DNA from 4 places in the Clostridioides sp. ZZV15-6598 genome. Region 3 is predicted to be linked to each of the others. Evidence: riboswitches for the same ligand, from Rfam matches in the RefSeq annotation. Region 3 holds a riboswitch; each other region holds the start of a gene.
What was found. Region 3 has a riboswitch for S-adenosylmethionine ahead of KGF50_RS16855 (methionine ABC transporter ATP-binding protein). Riboswitches for the same ligand answer to the same signal wherever they lie in the genome.
Positions count from the first base shown of each region.

Region 1: linked by a shared signal. The riboswitch ahead of metK (methionine adenosyltransferase) and the one ahead of KGF50_RS16855 (methionine ABC transporter ATP-binding protein) in region 3 are both predicted to bind S-adenosylmethionine.
Region 2: linked by a shared signal. The riboswitch ahead of KGF50_RS13885 (MetQ/NlpA family ABC transporter substrate-binding protein) and the one ahead of KGF50_RS16855 (methionine ABC transporter ATP-binding protein) in region 3 are both predicted to bind S-adenosylmethionine.
Region 4: linked by a shared signal. The riboswitch ahead of KGF50_RS05835 (homoserine dehydrogenase) and the one ahead of KGF50_RS16855 (methionine ABC transporter ATP-binding protein) in region 3 are both predicted to bind S-adenosylmethionine.

Region 1 is NZ_JAGWCS010000017.1:25,930-29,132, forward strand. Features, by position in the region: gene mreB (rod shape-determining protein MreB) at 1-191, shown strand, start outside; gene fabZ (3-hydroxyacyl-ACP dehydratase FabZ) at 207-635, shown strand; gene yyaC (spore protease YyaC) at 771-1,280, opposite strand; SAM riboswitch class I at 1,469-1,572, shown strand; gene metK (methionine adenosyltransferase) at 1,709-2,902, shown strand.
Region 2 is NZ_JAGWCS010000073.1:6,844-10,046, reverse strand. Features, by position in the region: gene KGF50_RS13895 (Na+/H+ antiporter NhaC family protein) at 1-43, opposite strand, end outside; lysine riboswitch at 189-365, opposite strand; gene KGF50_RS13890 (lipoate--protein ligase) at 534-1,520, shown strand; SAM riboswitch class I at 1,611-1,716, shown strand; gene KGF50_RS13885 (MetQ/NlpA family ABC transporter substrate-binding protein) at 1,830-2,627, shown strand; gene KGF50_RS13880 (TerD family protein) at 2,730-3,203, shown strand, end outside.
Region 3 is NZ_JAGWCS010000115.1:4,225-7,427, reverse strand. Features, by position in the region: gene KGF50_RS16865 (TetR/AcrR family transcriptional regulator) at 1-36, opposite strand, end outside; gene KGF50_RS16860 (class I SAM-dependent methyltransferase) at 117-743, opposite strand; SAM riboswitch class I at 1,093-1,199, shown strand; gene KGF50_RS16855 (methionine ABC transporter ATP-binding protein) at 1,318-2,283, shown strand; gene KGF50_RS16850 (methionine ABC transporter permease) at 2,276-2,932, shown strand; gene KGF50_RS16845 (MetQ/NlpA family ABC transporter substrate-binding protein) at 2,970-3,203, shown strand, end outside.
Region 4 is NZ_JAGWCS010000019.1:34,628-37,830, forward strand. Features, by position in the region: gene obgE (GTPase ObgE) at 1-1,177, shown strand, start outside; gene KGF50_RS05830 (YhbY family RNA-binding protein) at 1,207-1,575, shown strand; SAM riboswitch class I at 1,669-1,775, shown strand; gene KGF50_RS05835 (homoserine dehydrogenase) at 1,879-3,081, shown strand.

The DNA.
Region 1 (3,203 bases), on a different contig from region 3:
TAGGGGATGTTGGTATAATAATGACTGGCGGAGGCTCATTATTATATGGATTAGATAAAATAATAGAACAGAGAACAGGAATAACTGTTACAATAGCAGATGAGCCACTATCTTGTGTTGCAAAAGGAACAGGGATTGCTTTGGGCTCAATAGATTTACTTGAAACAGGTGGGTCTTTCAAAAGAAAATAATTAGGAGAGTTTAAAATGTTAAATATAGATGAAATAAAAGAACTAATACCACATAGGTATCCATTTTTATTAGTGGACAAGATTACAGAGTTAGAAGTTGGAAAAAGAGCTGTTGGTATAAAAAATGTAACAGTTAATGAACCATTTTTTCAAGGTCATTTTCCAGATTATCCGTTGATGCCAGGAGTGTTGATAGTAGAAGCTCTAGCACAAGTGTGTGGAGTGGCAATGATGTCTTTAGAAGAAAATAAAGGCAAATTAGGTGTATTTGCAGGTATTGATAAAGTTAGAATCAAGAGAGAAGTAAGACCAGGAGATACATTGACTATGGAAGTTGAAATGACAACACTTAGAAGAAATATAGCAAAAGCAGATGCTAAAGCTTATGTTGGTGAAGAACTTGTCTGTAAAGGTGAGTTAATGTTTGCTTTAGTAGAAAAATAAAATTTATGCGTATGAAAACAGAAGAATAAACATCAAAATAAAAAGGTAGATAATTTGGAGTATTTATTAAATTAAATACTCTATAGTATCTACCCTTTTAATATAAAAAATTTTATCAGTTACCTTATATAAGATTTAAGTAGATACCAATAGTGCTAAAGCTATTGTTTCAGCTAAGTCTAATATAAAGCTAAGACGTATATTATTAAATGAAAGTCTGTTATTTTCATCAATTTTATCTACAATTCCTACTATAGAATAATTTCCTATTTGAGGTAGTTTTTTTCCCACACCTTTTCCGGGCAGGATAGGTCCTTCTCTAATTTGTATATTACCTATGTTACTCTGCGACCCCAAGCAAGCATCTATAGCCAAGAAGTTACCTTGCATATGTGTATTTTTTATAGTATCTAAAGACTCATATATATTTAAGGCGTGAATAGGGTTATCTAGTGTACCGTAAACGGGGTATTTAAATTTACTGTTTTTAAGTATTGTTCCAACTAAAGGGCCTAAAGTATCACCTATAGCCCTGTCTGTTCCTATGCAAACAACAATCGTATTTTCATTAATTATGGTTTTGAGAACTGAACTTAGCACCTGTATAACATCATCATCGCTGTAATTTACTTTAGCTAAATACAATAGGAACACCCCCTTCAAAAAAATATATGAATAAAAAGCACTAAAAAGACCTAACTTTAAATTTCAGATAGAGATAATATTTTATTTGTCTCACAAAAAAAGTGATGGCAAAAATATGACTAAAAATCTTGACAAAATTTTAAAAAAATAGTAAGCTAATAAGGTAAAATAAAATTTAAATCTTGATTACCTTATCAAGAGAGGCTGAGGGATAGGCCCTGTGAAGCCCAGCAACCACCCAAATGGGAAAAGGTGCTAATTCCTACAAGACAAAAGTCTTGAAAGATGAGGTCAGTTAATTAGTATGCGATTACGATTATTAACCTCTTCTTATAAGGAGAGGTTTTTTATTTTGAGTAAAATTTCTAAGAATTGAAGATAAGGTAAAACCTATAATAAAAATTAAGAATGAATAAGGAGGAACAAAAATGGCAAGACATTTATTTACATCAGAATCAGTTACAGAAGGACATCCTGACAAGATATGTGACCAAATATCAGATTCAATATTAGATGCATTGTTAGAAAAAGACCCACAGTCTAGAGTAGCTTGTGAAACTACAGTAACAACAGGCTTAGTTCTAGTAGCTGGAGAAATAAGTACATCTGCTTATGTAGATATACCTAAATTAGTAAGAGAAACAGTAAAAGAAATTGGATATACAAGAGCAAAATATGGATTTGACTGTGACACTTGTGCAGTTATAACTTCTATAGATGAACAATCTGGAGATATAGCTATGGGAGTTGATGAAGGTCTAGAAAGTAAGACTGGAGAAGAAATAGAACAAGAAATAGAAAAAGTAGGAGCTGGAGACCAAGGTATAATGTTTGGATTTGCATGTAATGAAACTCCAGAATTAATGCCACTTCCAATATCATTAGCTCATAAATTATCAAGAAGACTTACAGAAGTTAGAAAGACAGGTTTAGTTGATTATTTAAGACCAGACGGAAAAACTCAAGTTACTGTTGAATATGAAGGAAATAAAGCTGTAAGAGTACATACAGTTCTTATATCAGCTCAACATTGTGAAACAGTATCAAATGATAAGATAAGACAAGATTTAATTGAGCATGTTATAAAATCAGTTATACCAGCTGAATTACTTGATGAAGATACTAAAATTTATATAAACCCAACAGGAAGATTCGTTATAGGAGGACCTCAAGGAGATACAGGTCTTACAGGAAGAAAAATAATAATAGACACTTATGGTGGATATTCTAGACATGGTGGAGGAGCTTTTTCAGGAAAAGACCCTACAAAAGTTGATAGATCTGCTGCCTATGCTGCTAGATATGTAGCTAAAAATATTGTTGCGGCTGGACTTGCAGAGAAATGTGAGATAGAGCTTGCATATGCTATAGGGATAGCTAGACCATTATCTATATTTATAGATACTTTTGGGACAGGTAAAGTTTCAGAAGAAAAGCTTGTTGAACTAGTAAACAAACACTTTGATTTAAGACCAGGAGCAATAATAAGAGATTTAGATTTAAGAAAGCCTCTTTACAAAAAGGTTGCTGCTTATGGTCACTTTGGTAGAACTGATATAGATTTACCATGGGAAAAAACTGATAAAGTAGAACAATTAAGAAAAGATGCATTAGGTGAATAATGCTTAGACAAGGAACTGCTAGAATGTAATTTTATAATTACGTTTTAGCAGTTTTTTATTTTATAATTAAATATATTTAATAAATACTAATTTTCAATCATATAATAAAGAAACATTATTTACTGAGATTAATATATTTCATTATATAATATTGCATTAAATTAATACATATTAGAAGACATATGTTAAAAACTGGTTAAGATTTCGTTAAGTAATGTTAAATAATTCAAAAAATATTGAAAAGTAGCACTAATACAACTAATATAGTCTTAATAAACTTACATTAAATTTTACTTATTAA
Region 2 (3,203 bases), on a different contig from region 3:
TAATTGTCGTCAGAAAAATAATATTAAATTTTTTATTTCTCATATAAATCTCCCTCTCTTTTTAATTTTGTGAATTATATAGGGTATTATGGGTTATGATAAAATAAAAAAGCCTTGAGTGGTAAACACTCAAGGCTTAAACATTACAATACATTGATAATACTAAAAAACAAATATAATATAATTCCTTAAATGATAGCTCACCACAAATAAACCTGTGACAGTTGTACATATATTTTATGTACCCCCAGCAATATAATCTTAAAGCATCGATTATAAAACTTCGGCAATATCCCCTTTCCCAATAAATCTTTGTGCTTAACTCCTTATTGGTACTGATAGATTATTGCGCCTCTACCCTTTTATTCACTTTTATTAAATATATTTTGAGTATATATTATTTATTTAAACTTTGCAAGGAAGTTTTAAAAATTTTACTTTAAAGGATTTTTTATATCATTGTCGAATTATAAAATTAATTGTACCAAAATCATCTAAAAAAATTTTATCAATTATATGGAGGAATTACTTTAATGTTATTAATTTACAATGAAAAAACAAACCCTTATTTTAATTTAGCAATGGAAGAATATTTACTTAAAAATTTTGATGAAGATTTATTTATTTTATGGAGGAATGAACCTTCTATAATTGTTGGAAAAAATCAAAATACACTCTCTGAAATAAACTTAGAGTATATAAAAGAACATTCAATACCAGTTGTTAGAAGACAATCTGGAGGAGGAGCTGTATTTCATGATTTAGGAAATATAAACTTTACATTTATAGCTTGTAATAATAATAGTTTTAGTGATTTTAGAAGATTCACCCAGCCAATAATAGACTTACTTAAAACTTTAGATGTCAGTGCTGAGTTTTCTGGAAGAAATGACCTTCTTATAGATGGTAAAAAGTTCTCTGGAAATGCTCAACATAACTATAAAAATAAAGTAATGCACCATGGGACACTTTTATTTTCATCTGAAATAAATGACCTTTCAAACGCACTAAAAGTAAAACCCATAAAATTTGAAGGTAAAGGTATAAAATCTGTAAAGTCTCGTGTAACCAATATAAGTGAACACTTACAGTCTGATATGGATATACTTGAGTTTAAAGATGCTATAATGAATTATCTTTCTGCAACAAATGCTGATAATACAAATTATTCTCTAAGTAAATATGACATAGAGGAAATAGAAAAGCTTACTAAATCAAAATATGAAACTTGGGATTGGAATTTTGGTAATTCACCGAAATACTCTCTTTCAAATGAATTAAAATATGCTGGTGGAAATGTAGAATTTAATTTAAATGTTGATAAAGGTATAATAACTAGTATAAAGTTTTTTGGAGATTTCTTTGGAAAGTGTGATGTATCTTTTGTAGAAGATAAACTTGTTGGTACAAAACATGAGGAAAATTCATTAAGATCTATTTTAGATAGTATTGAAATAAATGACTATTTCTTAGGTGCTGATACTAATATTTTAGTTTCTGGAATTTTAGGTGTTAAGTAAAAATAACAAAAACTTTAAAATATTTACAAAATTATGTTTACAGATATAGAAAATCATGCTAATATGTATAACATAATTAAAAATTAATACTTCTTATCCAGAGTGGTGAAGGGACTGGCCCTATGAAACCCAGCAACCAGTATATTTTAATATACATTGGTGCTAAATCCTGCAGTATTGTACTGAAAGATGAGTTTAAATTAGCTTTTAAAGCCTGAGTTTACACTCAGGCTTATTTTATTTTCACAATGTGATAAAAAGAGGGTATTTTATTTTTAACTAATCAATTATATTCAGGAGGGAATTTTTATGAAATTCAAAAAATTATTAAGTTTGTTATTATGTCTAGTATTTACTTTATCTGTAGTTGGATGTTCAAAATCTAAAGACGATAAAAAAATTGTTGTTGGTGCTACTTTAGTTCCAGGTGGAGAGTTATTAGAAGAATTAAAACCACTTATTGAAGAAAAAGGTTATACTTTAGAAGTTAAAAACTTTGACGATTACATACTTCCAAATGAAGCTTTAAATAATGGCGAAATTGATGCAAATCTATTTCAGCATGAGCCTTATCTAAAAGAAGCTGTTAAAGCTAAAGGCTATAAAATAATGGCTGGGACTAAACTATATGTATGCCCAGCGATACTTTACTCTTACAAAATAAAATCTGTTGATGATTTTAAAAAAGGAGATACAATTGCAATAAGCAACAATCCATCTTCTTGTTCTAAAGACCTTAGATATCTTGAAAGTATCGGACTTTTAACTTTACCTAAAGAAAATAATTTAGTTAGTCCTAAAGATATAATTGAAAATCCAAAGGGCATACAATTCAAAGAATTAGATATTGCTCAAATACCATCTTCTCTTCCAGATGTAACTGCTGCATTTATAGACACTACTTATGCAGTACCTGCTGGTCTTGATGCTAAGAAAAATGGAATCTACACAGCACCAGTAAATGATGAGTATGCTAACCTTTTAGCATTTAGAACTGAGGATAAAGACAGTGAAAAAATTAAAGTTTTACAAGAGGTTCTTACATCAGATAAAGCAAGAAACTTAATTGAAGAAAAATACAAAGGAATTGTAATTCCTGTTTTCTAGTAGAATTAGTATAATTTTAACATTATTATTGTAATCTTGTTGAATATTGACTTATTAAGTGCTACCATTTAAGTAAATCTATGTTTGTGGAGGAAGATTACTATGGCTATAGAATTGAAAAAAGGACAAAAAATAAATCTTACAAAAAAAGAAAATACCGATTTAGGTGAGATTTTAGTTAATTTAAATTGGAATCAAAAGGTACAAAAAAAGGGCTTTTTTGGAGCTCTAAGAAGTAGTAATATAGATTTAGATTTAGGTTGCTTGTTTGAAATGAAAAATGGTGTAAAGGGCGCTGTTCAAGCATTAGGCAATTCCTTTGGTAATTTAGAACATCCTCCTTTTGCTCAACTAGATGGAGATGACCGAACAGGAAGTAATACACAAGGCGAAAATATAAGAATCAATGGTAATAAGATAAAAGAAATAAAAAGAATATTGATTTATGCTTTTATTTATGAAGGTGTAGCTAATTGGTCAGAAGCTGATGGAATTGTAACTATTAAACAAAAACAGGATTCTGATTTAGTGGTTAAGCTTGATGAACATAAAAACGGTTATAACATGTGTTCAATA
Region 3 (3,203 bases):
TTGGTTAATCTGAGTTTTGGCATATACTTTTTTTATTTATCTAATTTAAAAGGGCATATATCAGTATTATGATATATGCCTATGTTGTGATTATTTAATTAAATATAAAAAATAGATTATTCTGTAAAATCATTTTTTCTATATTGTACCAAGTAGCTTTTACCATTTACAATGTCTTCAATTGTTATTTCTGAAAATCCTACTTTTTCACCTAATAAAATTAAATTTTCCTTATCAAAAAGTTGAAATTCTTTAGTGTATGATAGTTTTTGTAACCATTCTTTTGAGTAAACTACATTATAAAAAATGCCTTCTGGTTTTAAAACTCGAAATATTTCTGACAATCCCTTTGTTGTATCATCCCAAAAATAAATTGTATTTATAGAGGTCACTATATCAAAAGAATTATCTTTGTATTCCAAATTACAACAATTTCCTATTGAAAGTTGAATTTTGCCATCTTCAATACCTTTGAGATTTTGTTTTGTGGCAAGTTCTTTCATATCTTTTGAAATATCTATGCCACATATGTCTGTGGAATATTTTTTATAAATTTGTTGAATCAAATATCCATTTCCATATCCAATATCGAGTAGTCTAGATTGTTCATTAAGACGAATACATGATATTAAACTTTTATACATTTTCTGGTTTATTGTATTCATTATCAAACAGCAACATTTGCCAATAATACCTCTAGGATTTCCAAACTGAGAACCAATATATTCTGTAAATTTTTTCATTTATTATTCTCCATAATTTTTATTTTTAACTGGTAGAATTTTATCATAGAATTATCTTTAAGTCATTCTATTTATGTTAAAATAAAGTTTTATAAAAAACATATTAGCTTTCTGGCTTTATTTTATAGGCGAAATCAAATAGATAGCTTAATAGTTATATGATGTTATATAACCATTGAAAATGTAAAGAGTTATGGTCTAGAAAATCAATAGAATAAAGCTATTTGTTTTTTATTAGTAATAATAAAAAATAAAAATTTTAAATAAATTTATTGACAAATATTATTAATAAATATATCATATATAACATAGCAAGAAATGATAATCGAATTAAATTAAATTAAATAACGTCTTATCAAGAGTGGTGGAGGGACTGGCCCTTTGAAACCCGGCAACCAGTATATTTTATATACATTGGTGCTAAATCCTGCAACTAATATAGTTGATAGATGAGTATAAATAGCTTTCTAAGCCTGAGTTTATACTCAGGCTTTTATTTTGTTAGATACAAATTTAAAATACATAAATAAAAATAAACATACAAATTGAGCAGAATATGTGGGGAGGAAATTTTATGGTTAGCATAAAAAATGTTAATAAGTATTATGGAAAGATTCAAGTACTTAAAGATGTAAGTATTGAGATAGAATCTGGAGAAATTTTTGGAATAATAGGTCATAGTGGTGCTGGAAAATCAACACTACTTAGATGTATAAATGGGCTAGAAGAGTATCAAGAAGGTAGTGTGCTTGTATCTGATAAGGAAGTAAAGTCATTAAATGAAAAGCAAATGAGAGATTTAAGAAAAGAGTTAGGAATGATTTTTCAACACTTTTCACTACTTGAAAGAAAAACAGTGTTTGATAATGTAGCATTACCTTTAGAGTGTTTTGGATATACAAAGGCAGAAATTAAAAAAAGAGTTTTAGAGTTATTAGAAGTGGTTGGGATATCTGAAAAGAAAAATGATAAACCAAGAAACTTAAGTGGTGGTCAAAAACAAAGAGTTGCAATTGCTAGGGCTTTAGCACTAAATCCACAAGTACTTCTTTGTGATGAAGCTACTTCAGCATTAGACCCAAATACTACAAAATCAATTCTTTCATTACTTGAAGATATAAATAAAAACCTAGGAATAACAATAATAGTGGTAACTCACCAAATGGAAGTTATAAAACAAATTTGTGGAAGAGTGGCAATAATGGAAAATGGAGAAGTATTAGAAGTAGGAGATACAGAAGAAATTTTCTTGAGAAATACTAAAGGACTTAGAAAATTAATAGGTGAAGAAAGTATAATTTTACCAAAAGGAACAAATATAAAAATACTATTCCCTAAAGACATTTCTAATGATGCTATCATCACAACAATGGCAAGAGAGTTAAACATAGATGTATCTATAATATTTGGGAAATTAGAACAATTTAAAGAAGATATTTTAGGTTCACTTATTATAAATGTTTCAGATAAAAGTGGAGAGAAAGTAAAACAATATCTTACAGATAAGGACATAAGATGGGAGGAAATGATAAATGAATAGTCTAATTGATTTTTTAACAACACTATTTCCAAATGCATTATTACAAACTTTATATATGGTCATAGTACCAACTGTAGTAGCAACCATATTAGGATTTATACTAGCAATTATATTAGTAGTTACAAAACCAGATGGATTAAAACCAAATAGCACGATTAATAGTGCACTAGGATTTATAGTAAATATATTTAGAAGTTTCCCATTTATGATACTTATAGTTGCAATGATTCCAATAACAAGATTAATTGTTGGAACAAGTATAGGAGAGACTGCTGCAATAGTGCCAATAACTATTGGTGCAGCACCATTCATCGCTAGAATTATAGAAAGTTCATTAAATGAAGTTGATAAGGGATTGATAGAGGCTGCCAAATCTTTTGGGGCTACAAAAAAACAAATAGTATTTAAAGTTATGATAAAAGAAGCAATGCCTTCAATAGTATCTGGGATTACATTATCAGTAATTTCTATACTTGGTTATACAGCTATGGCAGGTGCAGTAGGAGCTGGAGGACTAGGTAATATAGCACTTATTTATGGATACCAAAGATTTGATACAGCAGTAATGGTTTATACAGTAATAGCACTTGTAATACTAGTTCAAATAATACAAGGTTTAGGAAATCTAGCTTATAAGAAACTAAAATAACTTAATTAATAAAACATTTTTAAAGGGGGAGTAAAAAATGAAATTAAAAAAATTATTATCAGTAGCATTAGTGTCAGCAATAGCAATATCAGCAGTAGGATGTTCAAACAAAGAGGATAAAAAAATATTAGTAGGGGCATCATCAAATCCACATGCAAAAATATTAGAAGTTGCAAAGCCTTTATTAAAAGAAAAAGGATATGATTTAGAAGTAAAGATATTTGATGATTATGTGCTTCCAAATACAGCTTTAGATGAAGGTTCTTTAGAT
Region 4 (3,203 bases), on a different contig from region 3:
TGGTGGAGATGGTGGTCGTGGAGCGAGCATCATATTTGAAGTTGATTTAGGTCTTAGAACATTAATGGACTTCAAATACCAGAAAAAATATCAAGCTCAACACGGTGGCGACGGTAGCAAAGGTAAAAGAGCTGGTAAAAATGGAGAAAGCTTAATATTAAAAGTACCAGCAGGTACAGTAATAAGAGATGAAGCTACAGGTCTTGTATTAGCAGATTTAAAGAAAGAAGGAGATACAGCAGTAGTTGCAAAAGGTGGTATAGGTGGTAAAGGTAATCAACACTTTGCAAATGCAGTAAGACAAGCTCCAGCTTTTGCAAAGTCTGGTACAGATGGAGAAGAAAGATGGATAACTCTTGAACTTAAAATGATAGCAGATGTAGGTCTTTTAGGATTTCCAAATGTAGGTAAGTCAACATTTTTATCAGTTGTAACTAAAGCTAAGCCAAAAATTGCAAACTATCATTTTACAACATTGACACCAAATTTAGGTGTTGTTCAAACTAAGTTTGGAGATAGTTTTGTACTTGCTGATATACCTGGAATTATAGAGGGTGCGTCTGAAGGTATAGGATTAGGTCATGAATTCTTAAGACATGTTGAGAGAACTAAGGTATTGATACATATTGTAGATATATCTGGACTAGAAGGTAGAGACCCAATTGAGGATTTTGACAAAATAAATGATGAGCTTAAGTTATATAATGAGAAGCTTTCAACAAGACCTCAAGTTGTAGTTGCAAATAAATTTGATATATTGGAAGATGAAAGCCAATTTGAAAAATTTAAGGATGAATTAGAAGGTAGAGGATATACAGTATTTAAGATGTCTGCAGCAACTCGTCAAGGAATAGATGATGTAATTGCCTACGTTTCTAAAATGTTAAAAGAAGTAGAAGATATAGAATTAGTTTCAGAAGAAGAAATGTATAGACCAGAACTTGATATTGGAACAGAAGAAGAATTGAACATAGATGTTGAAGATGGTGTATATGTAGTTACAGGTAAGGCACTTAGAAGAATAATGTATTCTGTAAATTTTGATGATATGGAATCACTTCAATATTTCCAAAAAGCTATGGAAAGTCAAGGTATATTTGATAGGCTTAGAGAGATGGGAATTGAAGATGGAGATATAGTTAGAATTTATGAATTGGAATTTGAATTTTACAATTAATTTTGATATAGAATTATAGAGGTGATAATATGTTAAAAGGAAAGCAAAGAGCATATTTAAGATCTTTAGCAAATACTTTAAAGCCTACTACACAAATTGGTAAGGAAGGCGTTACAGAAAGCTTTTTAGAGCAATTAGAGGATATGCTAAGAGTTAGAGAATTAGTAAAGGTTACTATACTAGAAAATGCAGGTCTTGATGCTAAAGAAACTGCTAATGCAGTATGTGAAGCTTTAAGAGCAGAGTTTGTTCAAGCTATTGGTTTTAAATTTACTATTTACAAGAGAAATATTGATGAGCCTAAGATACTTTTCCCAGGGCATGAACAGGCAAAAGCTAAGGTTAAAAATAATAACGTTACAAAAAAAGGTAAACCAACTAAAAGAGCAGTTAGATAATTAATTAGATTATTTTAGAAAAAAGAAGTTAAAAAATATAGTGACAATTGGCAAAAATTGTATTATACTATTAAACATAAATTTAAATTAGCAATCTTATCAAGAGAGGCAGAGGGACTGGCCCTATGAAGCCCGGCAACCAGTATATTTTAATATACATTGGTGCTAAATCCTGCAGCAATTATGCTGAAAGATGAGTATAAACCCGTCATATGGCTTGAGTTTATACTCAAGCTTTTTTAATTAATTTATTTATATATATAAATAAATTAATACAATCAAAAATGATGGGGGTATGGAACAGTGAAGATAGGAATATTAGGGTATGGAACAGTAGGAAGTGGATTAATAGATTTAATAGAGAATAATACTTCAAAAAGAGAAATAGAAATAGTTGGAATTTTAGTTAAAAACAAAGAGAAGCATAAAACAAAGAGATATTTTGATAAGGTAACAACAAATATAGAAGATATATTTAGTAAAGATATTGATATATTAGTTGAAGTAATTGGAGGACTAAATCCAGCTCTTGATTATGTAACAAGAGCTCTAAATAAAAAAATACATGTAGTAACAGCAAATAAAGATTTATTAGCTGAAAGAGGTAGTGACCTTATAGAGTTGGCTAACTTAAATGATGTTAGCATTAAATTTGAAGCATCAGTAGCAGGAGGTATTCCAGTTTTAAAGCCATTAATAGAATCACTAGAAGGTAATAATATAAAAAGCATAAATGCTATTTTAAATGGAACATGCAACTTTATATTATCAAAGATGTATGATGAAAATTTACCATATGATGTAGCTTTAAAACAAGCACAAGAGCTAGGCTTTGCAGAGGTTAATCCAGATGCAGATGTTTTAGGATATGATAGTGCTAGAAAATTATCTATATTATCTACTTTATCTTATGGGAAAATAGTATACTGGAAAGATTTGCTATTAGAAGGAATAACTTCAATAGATGAAAAGGATATAGAATATGCTAAGAAATTAAATTGTAAGATAAAATTAGTTGCTAGAAGTAAATATGAATTGGGAGAAGTAAGTGGATTTGTTAGACCAGCATTGGTGGATAATGATAATATGCTGTCTAAAATAGATAATGAGTTTAATGTAGTAATTATAGTAGGAGATTCAGTAGGAGAACTTTCTTTTGTAGGTAAGGGAGCTGGAAGAGGTGCAACAGGAAGTGCTGTTTATGCTGATATAATAGATATAATAGATGATAGGAGTTCAAATATAAAGTCTTTTTCAAAAGGTAAATTGGATTTGAGTGGGCTTATAGAAGATGAATGTAGTGCGGTAGTCAGATTTAGTGAATATAATAGAGATGGTATTTTAAAATGTTTAGATAAGTATATAGATAGCTATAATATTATAGATGAAGAAGAACTTGCTATTTTTGTAAATGCAAAATCAGAGCATGAAATTGATAGATTCTTAGAAGATGTAAAGAGAAATGATTATAGTAAGTCAGTTAAAAAACTATTAAAAGTAGATTAAAATATTTATGTAATGATTGTAAAAATTTAAAGGTGAAGAAAAACAAAACGTTTATTTTGTTTTTCTTCACCTTTTTAACATATGGTGACTTAATAAGATAATAGAAAAATAGATAGATTATA